4 regions of the Tindallia texcoconensis genome follow, and region 4 is predicted to be linked to each of the others. Evidence: riboswitches for the same ligand, from Rfam matches in the RefSeq annotation. Region 4 holds a riboswitch; each other region holds the start of a gene.

Region 1 (4,280 bases), 1.3 Mb from region 4:
TTTCTTCAAGATGAGCGAAAAAGGATTCAATTGGCAAAGGCCATTGCAGAAGAAATAGCGGCGGTGTATCCTAAAACGGAAAAACTATTTTTAGAATATTGGACGCAAATAGATGCTCAAAAGCAAGGGGCGGAGTATCATCAAAATGATTACGCTAAAGCCATGGAGAGATTGATTGAGTTTTTGCCTTTGAAGCCAATACGCTTGCCCTTAATAGACTTGGCTCAAGGGGCAGCAGAATGGATTTGTCAGGCAGCGTACTCTCAGGAGCGTTTTATGGCGACGATGATTTTTATTCAGCAATCATACCGGGATGTGTTTCTTCCTCACTGTAAACACCCTTTGGTGCGTCGTGCCATAGAATTGTATCTAGATGAACAGTTTGATGTGGAAACTGTGCAGGATCTTGCGGATCATCTCTATGTAAATCGAAGTTATTTAAGCAAAACCTTTATTGCGGAGAGTCAGACGGACTTAACGAGGTATATGATGCGTACTAAGATGTACGGTGCCCGATTATTATTATTAGACCCTAGGTTAAGCGTTTATGACGTGATGGAGTACCTTCGATATACGGATTATGGACACTTTAGAAAAATCTTTAAAAAATATACTGGCATTACTCCCAGTGAATATGTGGCTACTTTTCGAGAACGATTTTCCGTAGAAGTAGCACAAAAATAAATCCGCCGGCGGGAAGCATTTCCTTGCAGGCGGATTTTATTCTGGGTGTAGGGGGCTGAGGACCGTTTTTTAATTGGCTCTTCTGGAGGCGAAAAGAACGCCTGCTAAATTATCCTTAAGATAAACAGGAGTGGCATAAACAACAATGGATTCTCCTGATTCTTTGCTAACTAAAACATCTGAAACATTAGGCTCTCCAGCCAAGGCATTTTGGAAATACTGGCGGTCTGCTACATCGAATGCGGTTCCCTGTTGATCCAGGGCAAGGGCTTGTCCCTTCAAGTCAGCAAATCGAAAGCCGATGTATCCAGCTTTTTGAGCTTCTGCTTCAAAGAAAGCCATTTTCTCTTCGTGTGGAACCTGATCATCCAACACAATTGGATGTACAGATACAGCATTTAAATAAACTAGTTCTGCGGCATCGAAGGAAGAAATAGGAACTCGCTGTGTTTCATTGGAAACCGTGGCTTGACCATGGGCCTGACTAGTAAGGTTTACGTTAAGGGTTTCACCGATGGATGCACCCAGGCTGGTGGTTGTCATGATGACAGCCAACCCTAAAATAGCAGCAGTGGATAGTAAAGTTGATTTTGTGTTCATTAATTTCATTGAAAACACTCCTTTTCGAATTAGATTCATGGTAAACAGTAGGGGATTCGTCGGATTCACCTCATTTCGGATCTATTGTTATTTCCGAGAGTTTGATTTTCCTAACCGCTAAGGTGACGTGAAACGTCTTTATTGGCGGCCTCATACCACTTATGATTCTACAGGTTTAAAAAAGTTTTACCATGGGTTTTTGTTGGGGCTCATAGAGGGTTTTGTTGGCAGTGAACCAGGACCTTACGCCCCATTGGGTTGACATAGAAAAACTTTAGTGTCATAATCATTATGAAGTAAGTATCCAAAATAATTTCATAGATCCATTCAGGTGCCCGTAAGGGAGAATAGGGAAATCGGTGAGAGTCCGATGCGATCCCGTCACTGTAAGCAGGAACCAACCTCGCAATACCACTGGCCTTAAGCCGGGAAGGAGAGGAAGGTGAGGACTGCAAGCCAGGAGACCTGCCTGAATGCTGATGCGTTACCCTTCGAGTGAAAGGGCTGGTCGCGATCCATGCACTTGCTTTCTATTTAGTGTGAGACAAGTGTTTTTGTGTGGACAATTCCGGTACTTCATGGCGAAGTCCGGAATTATTTTTTGAAAAAAAGGAGTTTAATACCCATGGGCGGCCACCACTCTTCAGCATCAAGGTTTAAAAAAGAAGATTTTAATGCAGCAAAAAACCTATGGAATCCACGTACCAAGTTGATAGCTGGTTTGATTTATGTATTTGGAGTGATTAGTTTAGGCGATGTAGGACTTCTAGTGGTAGCTTTGGTTTTTGCAGCTTTTTATGCACTCTGGGCTGGACTTTCTGGCCTTCAGTTGCTAAAAAAATTATCCGTGCTCATGCCTTTTTTGGCGCTGATGAGCCTTCCTCTTATTTTTAGTGGAGGAATTCCTCCGGCAGCGGATCGGATTGAATTTGCGGCTCTGATTGTGCTGAAAGCATTAACCGCCATGACCTTCACCCTATCAGTTTTCATCAATCAGCCTATCGAAGAAATGCTAGAAGCTATGGAACACCTTAAAATGCCAAAAGTGATTACCACCACCATTTATCTGGCTTATCGGTATGGATTTCTCTTTATTCAGGATGTGCAGACAACCATGAGAGCTCTGAAATCCAGACTATTTCAAGCCCAAGCCAGCCGATACTCCCTTGGTATCTATGGAGAAGTATTTGGGGGATTGTTCATTAAATCCATTAATCGTTCAGAAACAGTGTATCGAGCCATGGTATCTCGGAGTTTTCAAGGGCAAATTCCCATTGGGAAGCCACGAAACATCACGGCTGCGGACTGGATACGGGCTAGCATTCCTATTGTATTCATGATCGCATTAATCAGTATAGACCAGGGGGTGCTTTTATGTTTGCCATAGAAACCGTTGGCTTAAGCTATGTTTATCCAGATAAAACACCAGCCTTTCAGGATATTAATTTGCAGATCAAAGAGAAGAAAAAAACTGCTATCCTAGGGGTGAATGGCAGCGGAAAAACCACCCTTATTTACCATTTGAACGGTGTTATTCCAGCCCAACAAGGACACGTAATCCTCCAAGGAGTATCTGTTGAAAAGAAGCATATGCAAGAAGTACGAAAAAAAGTGGGATTGCTTTTTGATAATCCAGATGATCAGCTTTTCTCTACGACCATCTTAAATGATATCGCCTTTGGACCTAGAAACTTAAAATTGGATGCAGAAACAGTTCATCAAAGAGCCATGGAATCTATGAGTCGAGTGGGTATCGAAGACCTAGCAGAAAGACCACCCTATAGCTTGAGTCTGGGTCAAAAAAAGCGGGCCGCCATTGCTGGTTTATTAGCAATGAAACCAGAAATACTGGCTTTTGATGAACCTTTTTCCGGCTTGGATCCTGAAGCAGCGGTTCACTTTAGAGAGATCTTAGATCAATTGGTGCAAGAGGGTGCTACCTTGGTATACAGCACCCACGATGTGGATGTGGCCTATGGATGGGCAGATGAAGTGGTGATTATGAAAAGTGGAAACATACTAGATTGTGGAGGATATGATTTGCTGCGGAATGAAGCGGTTCTCCAGGAAGCTTCTTTGCCTATGCCAACCTTAGCAAAACTATTTGGGCATTGGGAGAAACCACCACGAACCGTGGAAGAAGCACAAAAACGCTTTGTGCTTTAAAGAGATGTTGAGCATGGAAAATGCTTAATATAAACTAAAAAAAGAAAGAGGAGGATGTAGGATGAAAGGAACAAAGAAAAGTATCTTTATAGGGGTTGTTTTATTCGTAGGGCTCCTTATGTTTACAGGTTGCTCTGGAGAGACAGAAGCAACAACAGTGGAAGAACCAGTAGTAGAGGTGGAGCAAGAAGTGGTTGAAGGCATTAATGTTTTTGAAATTATTGATCGAAGAGAAGATGCAGTTGTTGCAGACATGCACGACGACCATTGGCATGGAAGTCTTCCTGAAATCCCACTAGGAGAAAACATTTCTCTAGGCGCTTATATTGAAGAAAATGGGGAAGAAGAAGTTTTGGATGGAGAGCATCATGCATTAGGCGTTGCACTGGCAGAAGGTGCCGAAGAAGGGATTGTAAGCATTGACCTTCATGGCGACCATGCTCATATTACTGGAGAACAAGAAGGTACTACTCAGGTAGTATTCCAGTTTATCCACGATGGAGAGATAGAATTTGTTACGCCTGCAATAGAAGTACACGTGCAATAGAAAGGTATAGAGACAGAAAGAGGTTGATGAAATGCATATTTCTGATGGAGTCTTAAATACACCTGTGGCGGTAGGAACTACCGCCATTACGGCGATTACCCTGGCCTATGCGGTGAAGGGAATGAAAGAGGAAGAAATACCGAAAACCAGCTTGATGGCCGGCGCTTTTTTTGCCGTAGCGCTGATCAGTATTCCTATTGGTCCCTCTACCATTCACCCGCTTTTTTCTGGCCTGATGGGAGTCATGCTAGGGAGAAGAGCCCCCTTGGCTATTTTTGTTGGA
Region 2 (4,280 bases), 1.5 Mb from region 4:
ACATACATGGGATGCCTTTAGCCGCAAGCTTAGGAATTGGCAATAAGCTTCTGACAAACCTTCATCAACCAATCGCAAAAGTAAAGCCGGAGAATGTAGTGATGATTGGACATCGGGCTTTAGATGAGGGCGAAAAAGAGTTGGTGAAAGCACAAGGAATCAAAATGTACACCATGCATGAGATTGATAGAATGGGCATGGCTAAAGTAATAGAAGAGTCCTTGGAATATTTGAAAGATAAAACAGATGGTATTCATCTATCTTTGGATTTAGACGGATTAGATCCTGGCGATGCCCCTGGAGTAGGGACTCCGGTTATTGGTGGTATTAGCTATCGGGAAGGACATCTTGCCATGGAAATGCTGGCAGAATATGATGGGATTGTTTCGGCTGAATTTGTGGAAGTAAATCCTATTTTAGATGAAAAAAATAAAACAGCACAAGTAGCTGTCGCTTTAATAAGTTCTTTGTTGGGAGAAAGATTGTTATAAAAAGGATTAGTAGATAAAAGCGAAAGGCTTCAGAAAAATATTCTGGAGCCTTTTATCGAATCAGGGCATTACAAAGCTTTTTAAGGCCCAAGGGGTTTCGAGACAAGTACAAATTTGGTTCGATCATTTCAAGTTCAAGCAGTAATGGTTGTTGTTGTTCATCGTACAAAAAATCTACCCGCATAAACATTGGAATTGGGTTAAGAACCTTAATTAAGTGTTTTAAAAAAAGACGATCTTTATGGGTTAGAAACGTTTCAGAGTAAGTTCCACCCCAGTGCTCATGGACTAAAAAACCATTCTCGGCAGGCTTTTTTTTCATAGCAAAAACCGGGTCACCATCAATAATCACTGCTGAACGTTCACCATCAGTTTGAACGCTTTTTATAAATGGTTGTAATACGGCTGATTGATTACGAGTTAAATGAAGAACATGCTTTTTAATGGAGTTAAAATCCTGGGCGTCTACCAAATAAGTATGATGGCCGCTTGCTCCAATGCTGGGTTTCACAATAACTTTATCAGTAGAGAAATTCCAACAAAATGGCGTTAAGTTCATGTGATCATCAATAAAAAAACTAGGAACAGTGGGAACTTCATGGTCTGATAGCCATTGAAGATAGCGCTTATTACTGTTCCAAATAATGGTAGAGGCATTATTAACAAGGCGACAGTGTTGTTCAATTGCTTGCATACGTTTAATAAACTCAGGTAATCGATGTTGGTAATCCCAGCATGAACGAACGACAGCGGTATCGAATTGCTGGTAGGAAACAGATGTATCATCCCATGGTACAATAGAAGCATTGCAACCAAGTTTGTGTAGAGTTGATTGTAAGGCGAGGTCATCTGGATGATGGCTGAGTGAATATTTTTGGCTTACTAGAATAGCAAAGGTTGGCTTTGAGTTCATTTGCATAGGAACCTCCTGAAATTGAGAGTAATTTTAGAACATAGTAAAAGATGCAATGGAAAGTGACGCATTTTCTTGTAGAAGTATAGCATAAAAGTCAATAAATGATAAGCTTTATCATTTATTGACTTTTATGCTTGTTCATGATAATATTTAAATAATTAAATATTTTTTATGGTGTCTATTTTTAAAAAATAGACAAAGGGGAAGTAGGTGTAATTCCTACGCGGTCCCGCCACTGTAATGCTAAGGGAGATATCCTGCCACTGTTATAAAAATGGGAAGGGGGATATCTTTACGATGATGCTGAGCCAGGAGACCTGCCGTAAAATGCTCCGAAGTTTCCACGGAAGATGGGAGGGAGGTCGTACTCGAATATTTTAGGCGCTTAGTGATCCACTAACTTCAGAATAAATTGAGTAGCTGAAACCTTTTCTACTAAATATGGGAAAGGTTTTTTTATTGAAAAAAATCCAATAGACTGAAGGTGACAAGGTCAAGCATTACGCTTATAGAGAAGTATCGGATTGACAAAGGGAAAAGTATCCTAATGAATCAAATACAAACGAAATGAATTATCAATAAAGGGTGTTTAAATTGAGGAAGGTATTAATAACTAAAGCTTTTCAGCTGTTAGTTGTGCTCATATGTACCACGTTTATTACATTTTTACTTTCCTATTTCAGTCCTGGAGATCCAGCAGAAAGGAGACTTATGTCGAGAGACGTAGTCCCCACAGTCGAAACGCTGGAAAGAACCAGGGAAGAAATGGGGCTGAATCAGCCCTTTTTAGTTCAGTACGTACGCTGGGTCTCTGGATTGCCCCGTGGCGACTTAGGGGAATCATATCATTTTCGAAAACCAGTTGGCTCGGTTCTTTTGAACAGGATGCCAAATACCTTTACTTTGGCATTGGCTTCTCTCGGCCTTATAGTGGCAACTTCCTTGCCTTTGGGAATGATCGCTGCCGTGAAACGAAATCGTTTAATAGACTATTTAATCAGGATTATTACATTTTTTTCTTTATCGATACCAGGCTTTTGGCTTGGGTTAATGCTTATGTACATAGTTGCAGTGCGATTTGGATTGGTTCCTATTATGCAAGGGAGCGGCGCTATTGACTTGTTGCTACCTACCATTACCCTGTCTGTGCCATTGATTGGTCGATATGTTCGAATAGTCCGCACGGTCATTCTGGAAGAACTCTCCATGGATTATGCGATTAGTGCAAGAGCTCGGGGAATTTCGGAAATTTGCATTTTAATATTTCATGTACTGCCGAATGCGTTGCCTGGATTACTAACATTAATAGGGATGACGATTGCATCTCTATTAGGAGGAACTATTGTTGTTGAACATCTTTTCATGCGTCCCGGATTGGGTTCGATGGTCCTGCAGGCCATCAGTTATCGTGATTACCCACTGTTGCAGGGGTTTGTGCTTCTAATGGTCTTAACCTATGTGTCGATCAGTTTTCTGGTAGACATTTTAACGAAATTGCTGGATCCACGAATTTTATTAATAGATAGAAAAGAGGAAATTTCTTGAAGGGGAAAAAGAGGTTGAGGCAATGAAAAAGTGGTGGCCTTTGATATTGGTAATTGGATTATTAGTATTTCTTTTTGTAGCACCTGTTCTAGCACCCCATGATCCCATAGATACCAACTTGAACCATGTTTTGCAGGGTCCCAGTGATGATTTTCCTCTCGGTACTGATCAAGTAGGACGGTGTTTGCTTTCGCGTATACTTTATGGTGCTCGAATTTCTGTTGGCTCCACTATAGGCCTTTTGTCGGCAATGGCTTTAACTGGTCTGATAGTAGGGGTTACTGCCAGCTATTTTGGAGGTGTGGTTGATCAAGGGATTATGAGAATTTCAGATGCTGTGTTGGCTTTTCCGGACATGGTGTTTGCCATTGCAGTAGCAGGCTTGATAGGCCCAGGGCTTCGCAACACACTCATTGCCTTATCAATTATCTGGTGGACACGTTACGCACGGCTGATACGTGTACTTACAGCCCGACTCTTGAACCGTCCCTTTGTTGAAGCTGCACGAATGGCGGGGGCGAGTCCTCTGAAAATAATAAGACGTTATATTTTACCTAATCTCTTCCCTACGTTAATCGTCCAGTATGTAACAGATATAGGAAGCATCATGTTGGCAATTGCGAGTCTTTCTTTTGTTGGTCTTGGTGTACAGGCACCATTACCAGAATGGGGAAGCATGTTAAATGAAGGGAGACCTTATTTGCAAACAGCCCCCTGGCTTTTGATTTATCCAGGAATGGCTATTTTTTTCGTGGTGTCTATTTGTAATATCACAGGTGATCTATTGCGAGATAAAATGGATCCTCATGATAGTTCGAAATCAGAAATGACAAATATGTACCCGCAAGTAGGAAAAAGACACTTATTTAGAAAATTGTTTGTGAAGGATGAAAAATGTAAAGAAGGCGGAAAAAAGCAAAGATACTACCAGGAACTAAAAGAAGGCAGAAAAGGTGGTGAAGCCTGCTAATAATAAAAGGATTAGATTTTGTGTTTTATTCATTTTTAACGGAAAAAATAGGAGGCGTACATAGTGATAAAAAAAATGCTGGTATTGATGATTTTTATATTGATGCTTATGATGGGATGCTCTGATACAGATAGCGATTTGGAGATGTCTGAAAAGGAGTCAATAGAAAATGGAGTACAAAATGCAGATCATGAAAATACTCATGTGAATGTAGGATTGTTTTGGCTAGATGCAGACCTGGAACCAACAACTGCTTGGCATGGATGGGCACTAGCGCGTTTGGGTGTTGGAGAAAATTTGATCCAATTGGATGAAAATATGAATTTTATGGGAAAAATTGCAGAAGAATGGGAAATGA
Region 3 (4,280 bases), 910 kb from region 4:
TGATTTTTCAGGATCCCATGACTTCCTTGAATCCGGTCATGACTACGGAAGATCAAGTTGCCGAGGTGATTTTACTTCACCAAAAGGCAAATCAAAAAGAAGCTTTGGAAAAGGCCAGAGACATGATTGAAACCGTAGGTATTCCAAGGGAACGTGGCAAAGAGTATCCCCATCAATTCAGTGGTGGCATGAGGCAACGTATCGTCATTGCGATTGCCCTTGCCTGTAATCCAGAGCTGTTGATCGCAGATGAACCCACCACGGCATTGGATGTAACCATCCAAGCTCAGGTTTTGAAACTCATGAAACGACTGAAAGACGAATTTGAAACATCCATGATCATGATCACCCATGACCTGGGAGTAGTGGCAAATATTTGTGATAAAGTAGCCATTATGTATACGGGATACGTGGTGGAATATGCCAAAGTAAGCGATCTGTTCGAAAGGCCATTGCACCCTTATACGGAAGGGTTGTTCGGTTCTATTCCCAATGTCGAAGAGGATGAAAAGCGGTTAAAGCCCATAAAAGGGTTGATGCCGGATCCAACGGAAATTCCTGAAGGATGTCCATTTAATCCACGATGTCCTAAGGCCATGGACATTTGCAGAAAAGTACTACCGGATAGAGCGGAAGTGAAAGAAGGGCATTTTGTCAATTGTCATCTGTATCCGGCAGAACAATACAGAAAGTAGGAGGTGAAAGGAATGTTGAAAAATATTTTAGAAGTAAAAAATCTGAAAAAATATTTTAAAACCCCGAAAGGAATGCTTCATGCCGTAGATGATGTCAGCTTTTTTATCAAAGAAGGAGAAACCTTAGGCCTCGTAGGCGAGTCTGGTTGCGGAAAATCCACTACGGGTCGGGCCATACTGCGACTGGTTGAACCCACAGCGGGAGAAGTAAACTTTGAGGGAAAAAACATTGTGGATTTTAACGGATCCCAGATGCGTGAAGCTCGAAAGAATATGCAAATCATCTTTCAAGACCCCTATGCATCCCTGAATCCAAGAATGAACCTGGGGCAAATTATTTCCGAGCCTCTTTTAATCAATAAAGTATTCAAGGATCGTAAAAAAGTGACGGATCGGGTGAAGGAGTTAATGGATACGGTTGGTCTGACCCCAAGACTCCTAAATGCCTTTCCTCATGAGCTTGATGGTGGAAGACGTCAACGGGTGGGTGTGGCCAGAGCGCTGGCCCTAAATCCTAAGTTCATCGTTCAGGATGAGCCGGTATCCGCTCTGGATGTATCGATTCAAGCCCAAATTCTTAATCTAATGCAGGATATCCAGGAGGAACTGGGTCTTACGTATCTCTTCATTTCCCATGATTTGAGCGTGGTGAAACATGTGAGTGATCGAATTGCGGTGATGTACCTTGGGAAAGTAGTGGAGCTTTCTGAATACAACGCTATTTTCAAAAATCCCTTGCATCCCTATACCCAAGCCTTGTTGTCGGCCATACCAGTACCCAGGGTAGATGCACCGGATAATATGATTATTCTTGAAGGGGACGTACCAAGCCCTATAAATCCTCCGGAAGGCTGCCGTTTTTACGGTCGATGTCGACATCGACAGGATATTTGTAAAACAAAGACCCCGGAGTTAAGGGAGTATGAACCTCAGCGATTTGTGTTATGCCATTTAGTGGAAGAATTACAAAAATAACGGAATGGTTTACAAAGAGCAGAGACTCTTTTCCAAGCTGTATATTTTTGATGAAAAGGGCTCCTGACCACAAAATTGAGCTCTTTTCCCTTTTTTGATCTTTGCCCATGGGGGAGGAAAATTTCAATGTCCAACCAATACGATTACACAAAAATTCCGAGGCTTTCCACAGTGCTTTGGCTTGTTACCAAAGAAGGCCTGTTGGCGACACTGATTGCTGCTGTCATGGGAGCTGTCTATGGTTTTTTCTTGTCTCAGAAACCTTTACTGCAACTGGCAAACAATGCTATTTTCTTAATGGGAGTCGTTTTAGGCTGCTATGCTCTTTTTTTTGGTATCCAGCGGGATAAAAAAATCTTTAAAAACATGTTTCACAGCCATCTAAAAGAACAGTATTTGGAGAAACTCTCTCTTCGAAAAGAAAGGGCCATTCATTTTTATCGAGCCTTCGTGGTTTTTATGATGGCGATCTTTTTGGATCTGGTTCTGTTTTATCTTTAACCCTGGGAGAATCATCAGGACTTTTTCTTGTGGTAAAAGAGTGCTTCTGATATAATGATTCACATCAATTAAATATTTTTCAGGTGTTTAACCAACACAATTGGGAAAGGGGTTAGAAACCCCTGCAGCCCCCGCTACTGTAAGTGTGGATGAAAACGGCAAAAGCCACCAAAGGAATCCTTTGGGAAGGAGCCGTGAGTAAAAGGAAACACAAGCCAGGAGACCAGCCTGAGAAAATTGCACCAAACCCTTCGGAGGGAAGGGCCCATGGGGTGAGTGACATACGAACACATGGCGTCTTTTCCGGCGGCATGTTTTTTTGTGACAACAGAAATAGAAAAAAGGAGTTGTTTGAAGATGAAAAAAGCATTAGTCATTCTGGCCCATGGAAGCAGGGTACCAGAAACCAGCGATACCGTCAAAGAATTGGCAGAACATGTGAAGATACGTTCAAAAGATGAATTTGCAATGACCGGATACGCTTTTTTACAGTTTGCTAAGCCAGAGTTGGAAGAAACCCTAGAGACATTGATAGAAAAAGGTGCAACAGAGATCGTAGTAGCTCCGTTTTTTCTATTTGCGGGCCATCATATGCAACATGATTTACCAGAAGCCCTAGATAAAATGAAAGAAAGATATCCAGAAGTCACCTTTAAAACATCAGACGTCATTGGACAGGATTCAAGAATGACGGATATCCTATTAGATCAGATCAGAAAGGTATAAGGAAGAAGAACCCATAGGAGGAGCTTGGATGGCCAAAGGATTTGTACTGGCCGGCACCCATAGTGGTGTCGGGAAAACAACCATTACCCTTGCATTGTTAAAAGCTTTGAAAGAGCGGGGCCATGAGGTGCAACCCTGTAAAGTGGGGCCGGACTTCATTGACCCTCAGTTTCATCATGCCGTCACCGGAACCCCCTCCTACAATCTGGATAGTTGCCTCATGGGTGAAGCTGGTGTTCAAAGACAGTTGGAACAAATTCTTCGAGAAGATCAAATAGTGGTGGTGGAAGGTGTCATGGGGCTTTATGATGGCATGGGGAGCCGTAAAGAAAACGGGAGCACTGCGTGGATTGCCAGATTGTTGAAATTACCGGTAATTTTAATCATAGACGGTGCAGGCATGTCTACCAGTGCGGCGGCCATGGTGAAAGGCTATGAGATGTACGACCCAGCATTGAAGGTGGCAGGGGTTATTATTAATCGTATATCCGGCGAGAAACACTACCAGCTAATTCGTCGTGCCATTGAACGAGACACGGGCATTCCTTGTCTGGGGTGGATGGCCAAGGATCAAGGCCTAACTCTGAAGAGTCGCCACCTGGGGTTGATTCCAGCTACAGAAGTGGAGGCTCTGAAGGAAACCCTCCAGAAAGCCTCGGAAGCTGCTGAAAAAACCTTGGAGATCGATAGGATTTTAGAACAGGCTGCCATCCTTCCAGTACCCTTGAAAACCAAGGAAAACCTTCAGCAGAAAAGGGATTTTAGGATTGGGATTGCCAAAGACCAAGCCTTTCATTTTTACTATCCAGCCAATCTGGATTGGCTGAAGAAACAGGGATGCACCCTAGTAGAAGTAAGCCCTATGCAGGACAAGCATTTGCCAGATTCTTTGGATGCCCTCTACTTGGGAGGCGGATTTCCAGAAATCTTTGGAAAGGAATTGGAGGCAAACACTTCCTTTAGAAAAGATTTAAAAGAGAAGGTTCAGCAAGGATTACCGGTATATGCAGAATGTGGTGGATTTCAGTATTTATGCCAAAGCTTGACGGATTTCCAAGGAAACACCTGGGAAATGGCAGGTGTTTTTCCAGGGAAAGCTTACATGACCAATCGGCTTCAACGATTTGGCTATGGTTCTATTGAAACCAACCCAGAAAAAGGATTTTTTACAGAATCCTTGCAGATCTCAGGCCACGAATTTCATCGAGGAGTAGTGGAAACACAGGAGCCTGGGGTTCTTTCCATCACCAAGATTCAGGATCCTTCAGAAAAAAGAGACCCAGTATCCTGGAAATGTGGCATGACCATCCATCATGCTTTTGGTGGGTTTCCCCATGTTTTTTTTGAATCCAATCCAGCCTATGCCATGGAATGGCTAAAAAA
Region 4 (4,280 bases):
CCATTATTTTTGCAAAAGTTGATTTCCCTGATCCAGATGAACCGATTAAAGCCAGGGTTTCTCCATGGCGAATATTCATATATCCTTTACTAAGTGCATGAATTTTTCTATCTCCTACCCAATAGGTTTTTGATACGGCCTCTGCTTTCAGTATGCTAGTGAGGCCCTTTTGATGACAGGCGACTTCTCTTTCAATAGATACTCCTTGCAATGCTGGTACATGAGACTGGCAAGTATCTAAAGACTGGGTGCAGCGTCCTCTAAACACGCACCCCTCCTCTCCATCCTCATTCCTGGTCTCTCCTGGAATCCCCCATAGATCTTTATAGGGAGCCATTTCTACCGAGGCATTCATGAATCCACAGGTATATGGATGCATGGGTTTTTCAAGTACAGCATCCGTCAATCCTTTTTCGATTACTCGCCCTCCATACATAACCATGATTTCTTGTGTCAGTTGACTGACTAATTTCAAGTCGTGAGAAATCACTAACATGGCAAAATCCAGTTTCTTTTGAAGAAACTTTATAGTTTGGATCATTTCCCGTCGAGCAATTCCATCTAAGGAGCTGGTTGGCTCATCCAGAATAAGAAATCGTGGCTTGCAGCCAATTGCCATTGCCAACAACACACGTTGCTGCATTCCTCCAGATAACTGGTGCGGATAAGCACTAGCTTCCCATCCCTCTAATCCTACAAGTTTTAGTAATTCTTCTGCTTCTTCTCTTGCTTCCTTAGATGTAATGAATCCTTTTTCTATCAGTGGCTCCGTTAATTGATTCCCTATGGTCATAACGGGATTCAATACTTCTGACGCATTCTGAAACATCATGGCTATGGTATCCCAGCGATATTTTTTTTGCTCGTCCTTCTGAAGACTCAGATAGGGATTTCCAAATAGCGTTACCTCTCCAGCTGTTTGATGAGGCTTATCCACGAGCCCCATCAACGCCATCCCTAAGGTTGTCTTTCCACTTCCAGACTCACCAACAATTCCAAGGCTCCGTCCTTCCCGAAGTGTAAAAGAAGTGTCCTTTAATGCCTTAAACAGATTTCCTGCTGTATGATATTCCACTTGTATGCAACTGGCTTTTATCCTTCGATCCATGACGTCCTCCTTGCTTATTCTCTTCCCTTTACCGTTCTAAGTAAGATAATTTATTATGCGTCATATTATGATGATCAAACACATGCATCCATCCATCGTATGCTTCCAGATTATATACCGTGTATCCAGTCCGTAGAAATAGAGGAATTTCTGGTATTTCATCTGCCAATATTCCTTGTATTTCCATCATTTGATTCCGGCGCTGCTCTTCATCCATGATTCGAATTTGTTCCTCTAATTTGTCTGTAAGGAGGGCGTTATGATAACCCGGCACGCTATTGACCCAGTCTTGATCTGCATCTGTAAATCGAGCTCTCAAATAGTCAGCATCTCTGGCCCAACCTCCGTGTCCTACAATGACCATTTCATATTGACCATCAGCAATTTGCTGATCTCTAGACTGACTATCCATAGATCGAAGATTAACTACAATACCAATATCTTCTAACTGTTCTCGAATCAATTCGCCCATTCTAGATTCCTGATCTTCTCCGGTTAATAATTCAAAAGATAAAATTCCTTCTGACCACTGACTCTTCTCTAATAATGCCCTCCCTTGATCCAAGGAGTGTTCGTAGGCAGGAAGATCTGGGTGAAACCAACGATGATCTGGAGGAAGAATGCCCATACTTCCTGGAATTGCTCCTCCTCTGGCTATTTTCTCCACCAAAGATTGACGATCAATGGCGTATGCCATGGCTTGCCTTACATTCCGATCCTGTAATTCTGGTCTTTTTTCCATATTAAAACGCAATCGATATCCCCATACGCCAGGCTTCTCTACCAATTTATAATTCGCCTCTTCCATGAATCGATCTAACGAGTCCATGGGAATGTCCGTAAGATGAATCTCACCATTCTGCAATGCCAGTACTGGATCGCTTACGGGTATAAACTCAATTACATCCACCTGTTGCCTGGGGCCCCAAAAGTTTTTTGACGCTACAAATCGGTAGGTACCATGTTCTTGTTCATAATCCGTAAGACGGTAAGGACCTGTTCCCACTAAAGATTCTGGATCCGAGAAGGACTCTGGTGCTTGGACCTCTTCCCATATATGCTTAGGTATTATGTTGATACTATACAATTCTTCGATAAAAATTGGACTAGGCTCCCCTAAAGAAACCCTTAGGGAATGTTCATCAAGAACTTCAACTTCTTTGACAAACTCCTCGTCCATCAAGTGAGCTGAAGACACCACTGGTTTGAATTTTTTAGCGTATTCCAAGGTAAAGGCAACATCTTCTGCTGTAAAAGGGGTTCCATCATGCCATTGGACACCTTCCTGAAGTTTAAATTGGTATTCTTTTCCATCTTCAGAGATTTCCCAGCTTTCTGCTAACCAAGGAATATATCCTTTTTCATCCTTTTCTACCAGTTTGTCAAATATCAGATTCACTTTATAACGACCAGGTCCCCGAGAGTGGGTGGTGTAAGGTTGAGGTAACCCGTAGTCTCCACCTTCTAACCGTATGACCGTTTCTTGAGATGCTTCTTGGTCTGCTTCCTGACTCTCTTGTTGTGATACGGAATTGGTGCAGCCACTTAGAATCATCATCATGATCAATACACCTATCCATAATCCCTTGAACTTTTTTCCATTCATCTTTTTTCTCTCCTTTTTTATTCTATTTGATTCTCTTTCATAGCCATAGACAATCTAATTCCACCCTTTGGAGAGATGAGAAAAATATATCCGTCAAAAAAAGCCCCTTGATTTTATCAAGAGACTTTTCCCATTGTAAGTCTGCTTTTATAACGAATAATGAACATTTTCCCCATGTTCATTGGCTCTCATCCAAAGGCAGGTCTCCTGGCTTACGGTTCTTCCTCTTCCCCGCCTTCCCAAAAAAATTCAGTGGCCTTGTGGGGATTTGTCACCGTTTACAGTGGTGGGTCCGCGCCGGATTTCAACCGGTCTTCCCTATTCTCCCTCTTTTTCAAGGGCACCTTTGATGCATTTTAATCATATGTTATTATATCAAGTTCAGGTTCCTTATACAAGCCCGTAGAAAAAACGACTTCTGCCTATGCAAAAGTCGTTCTAAACAAAGCATAAATATCTTGTTACTCTAATCCTCTTCCAGTATTTCTTTTTTGCGACGTAGAAAAAAGAAGATCGAAAGAATAGTGACAGTCCATAGACCAATAGAAATCGGACTCCCTACAAAATACAGATAGTTTCCTCTGGCAATGGTTAAGGCCTGTCGAAAACTGGCCTCAAAAAGAGGTGTTACCAGAAATGCTAGGATCAATGGACCATCTGGTAGCTTATACCATTTGTAGAAGTACCCAATGAATCCAGATACAATTGCTATGATCGTATGGTAGGGCATATTGCTATAGGCATAGGTTCCTATCACAAGAAAAAGTGCAATGATAGGCCATAGGACTTCCGCAGGTATCTTTGAAAGCTTTGAAAATACAGGAATCAGTATCCATCCAAAAATCAAATTAAGTGGATTCGTCATCAGCATTAAAATAAACAGCGTATAAACTACCTGGGTATGATCAACCACGACCCTGGGTCCTACCGGAACTCCTTCCATAACCAAAGCAGCCATCATTAAAGCTGCAATGGAACTGCCTGGTATCCCGAAGGTTAACATAGGAATAAAGGTCGCTCCACAGGTAGCATTGTTAGCAGCTTCCGCAGCTGCTACCCCATCTAGGGATCCTTTGCCATAGTTTTTATCTTTGGTTATTTGACTATAAACAGAATAAGATGTGTAAGAAGCAAGTGTGGCTCCTGGTCCTGGAAGTGCTCCTAGGAATGTGCCTAGTACAGACCCAATGCCAATAGCCTTACCAGATTTAAATAATTCTTTGAGGGTAAGGCCTTTTTCTTTCTTTTTTGCTTCATCTAGGATGCTATCGCCCAAATCCCCAGATTTATCTGGATCTTTGATAAAACCATGTATTTCTTTCACAATCACCGGCAATGCAAAAAAGCCCATAAGCAGTGGTACCAAAGGAAATCCTGATTGCATTTGTCTTATGCCAAAAGTAAAGCGTAAACCACCAGTAATAATATCCCGTCCAATAATGGCTAAAAAGAAACCAATTCCTGCAGACATAATCCCTTTTCCTGGGTTTTCTGCGGAGAAAACAACGACTAAGGATAGTGCCAACATATAAAGGGCCGTTAATTCTGCTGGCCCGAAACTTGGCG

The links. Region 4 has a riboswitch for cobalamin ahead of ACZ47N_RS03325 (ABC transporter substrate-binding protein). Riboswitches for the same ligand answer to the same signal wherever they lie in the genome.
Region 1: linked by a shared signal. The riboswitch ahead of cbiQ (cobalt ECF transporter T component CbiQ) and the one ahead of ACZ47N_RS03325 (ABC transporter substrate-binding protein) in region 4 are both predicted to bind cobalamin.
Region 2: linked by a shared signal. The riboswitch ahead of ACZ47N_RS09870 (ABC transporter permease) and the one ahead of ACZ47N_RS03325 (ABC transporter substrate-binding protein) in region 4 are both predicted to bind cobalamin.
Region 3: linked by a shared signal. The riboswitch ahead of ACZ47N_RS07375 (sirohydrochlorin chelatase) and the one ahead of ACZ47N_RS03325 (ABC transporter substrate-binding protein) in region 4 are both predicted to bind cobalamin.

The regions. Positions count from the first base shown of each region.
Region 1 is NZ_AP042431.1:1,990,188-1,994,467, forward strand. Features, by position in the region: gene ACZ47N_RS08900 (helix-turn-helix transcriptional regulator) at 1-684, shown strand, start outside; gene ACZ47N_RS08905 (PDC sensor domain-containing protein) at 754-1,293, opposite strand; cobalamin riboswitch at 1,597-1,771, shown strand; gene cbiQ (cobalt ECF transporter T component CbiQ) at 1,910-2,671, shown strand; gene ACZ47N_RS08915 (energy-coupling factor ABC transporter ATP-binding protein) at 2,659-3,450, shown strand; gene ACZ47N_RS08920 (hypothetical protein) at 3,512-3,997, shown strand; gene ACZ47N_RS08925 (CbiM family transporter) at 4,029-4,280, shown strand, end outside.
Region 2 is NZ_AP042431.1:2,197,730-2,202,009, forward strand. Features, by position in the region: gene rocF (arginase) at 1-491, shown strand, start outside; gene ACZ47N_RS09865 (ATP-grasp domain-containing protein) at 544-1,404, opposite strand; cobalamin riboswitch at 1,563-1,746, shown strand; gene ACZ47N_RS09870 (ABC transporter permease) at 2,044-2,952, shown strand; gene nikC (nickel transporter permease) at 2,975-3,922, shown strand; gene ACZ47N_RS09880 (ABC transporter substrate-binding protein) at 3,986-4,280, shown strand, end outside.
Region 3 is NZ_AP042431.1:1,616,529-1,620,808, forward strand. Features, by position in the region: gene ACZ47N_RS07360 (ABC transporter ATP-binding protein) at 1-695, shown strand, start outside; gene ACZ47N_RS07365 (ABC transporter ATP-binding protein) at 708-1,670, shown strand; gene ACZ47N_RS07370 (hypothetical protein) at 1,797-2,171, shown strand; cobalamin riboswitch at 2,236-2,417, shown strand; gene ACZ47N_RS07375 (sirohydrochlorin chelatase) at 2,529-2,897, shown strand; gene ACZ47N_RS07380 (cobyrinate a,c-diamide synthase) at 2,926-4,280, shown strand, end outside.
Region 4 is NZ_AP042431.1:703,994-708,273, forward strand. Features, by position in the region: gene ACZ47N_RS03320 (ABC transporter ATP-binding protein) at 1-1,108, opposite strand, end outside; gene ACZ47N_RS03325 (ABC transporter substrate-binding protein) at 1,137-2,714, opposite strand; cobalamin riboswitch at 2,895-3,077, opposite strand; gene ACZ47N_RS03330 (tripartite tricarboxylate transporter permease) at 3,181-4,280, opposite strand, start outside.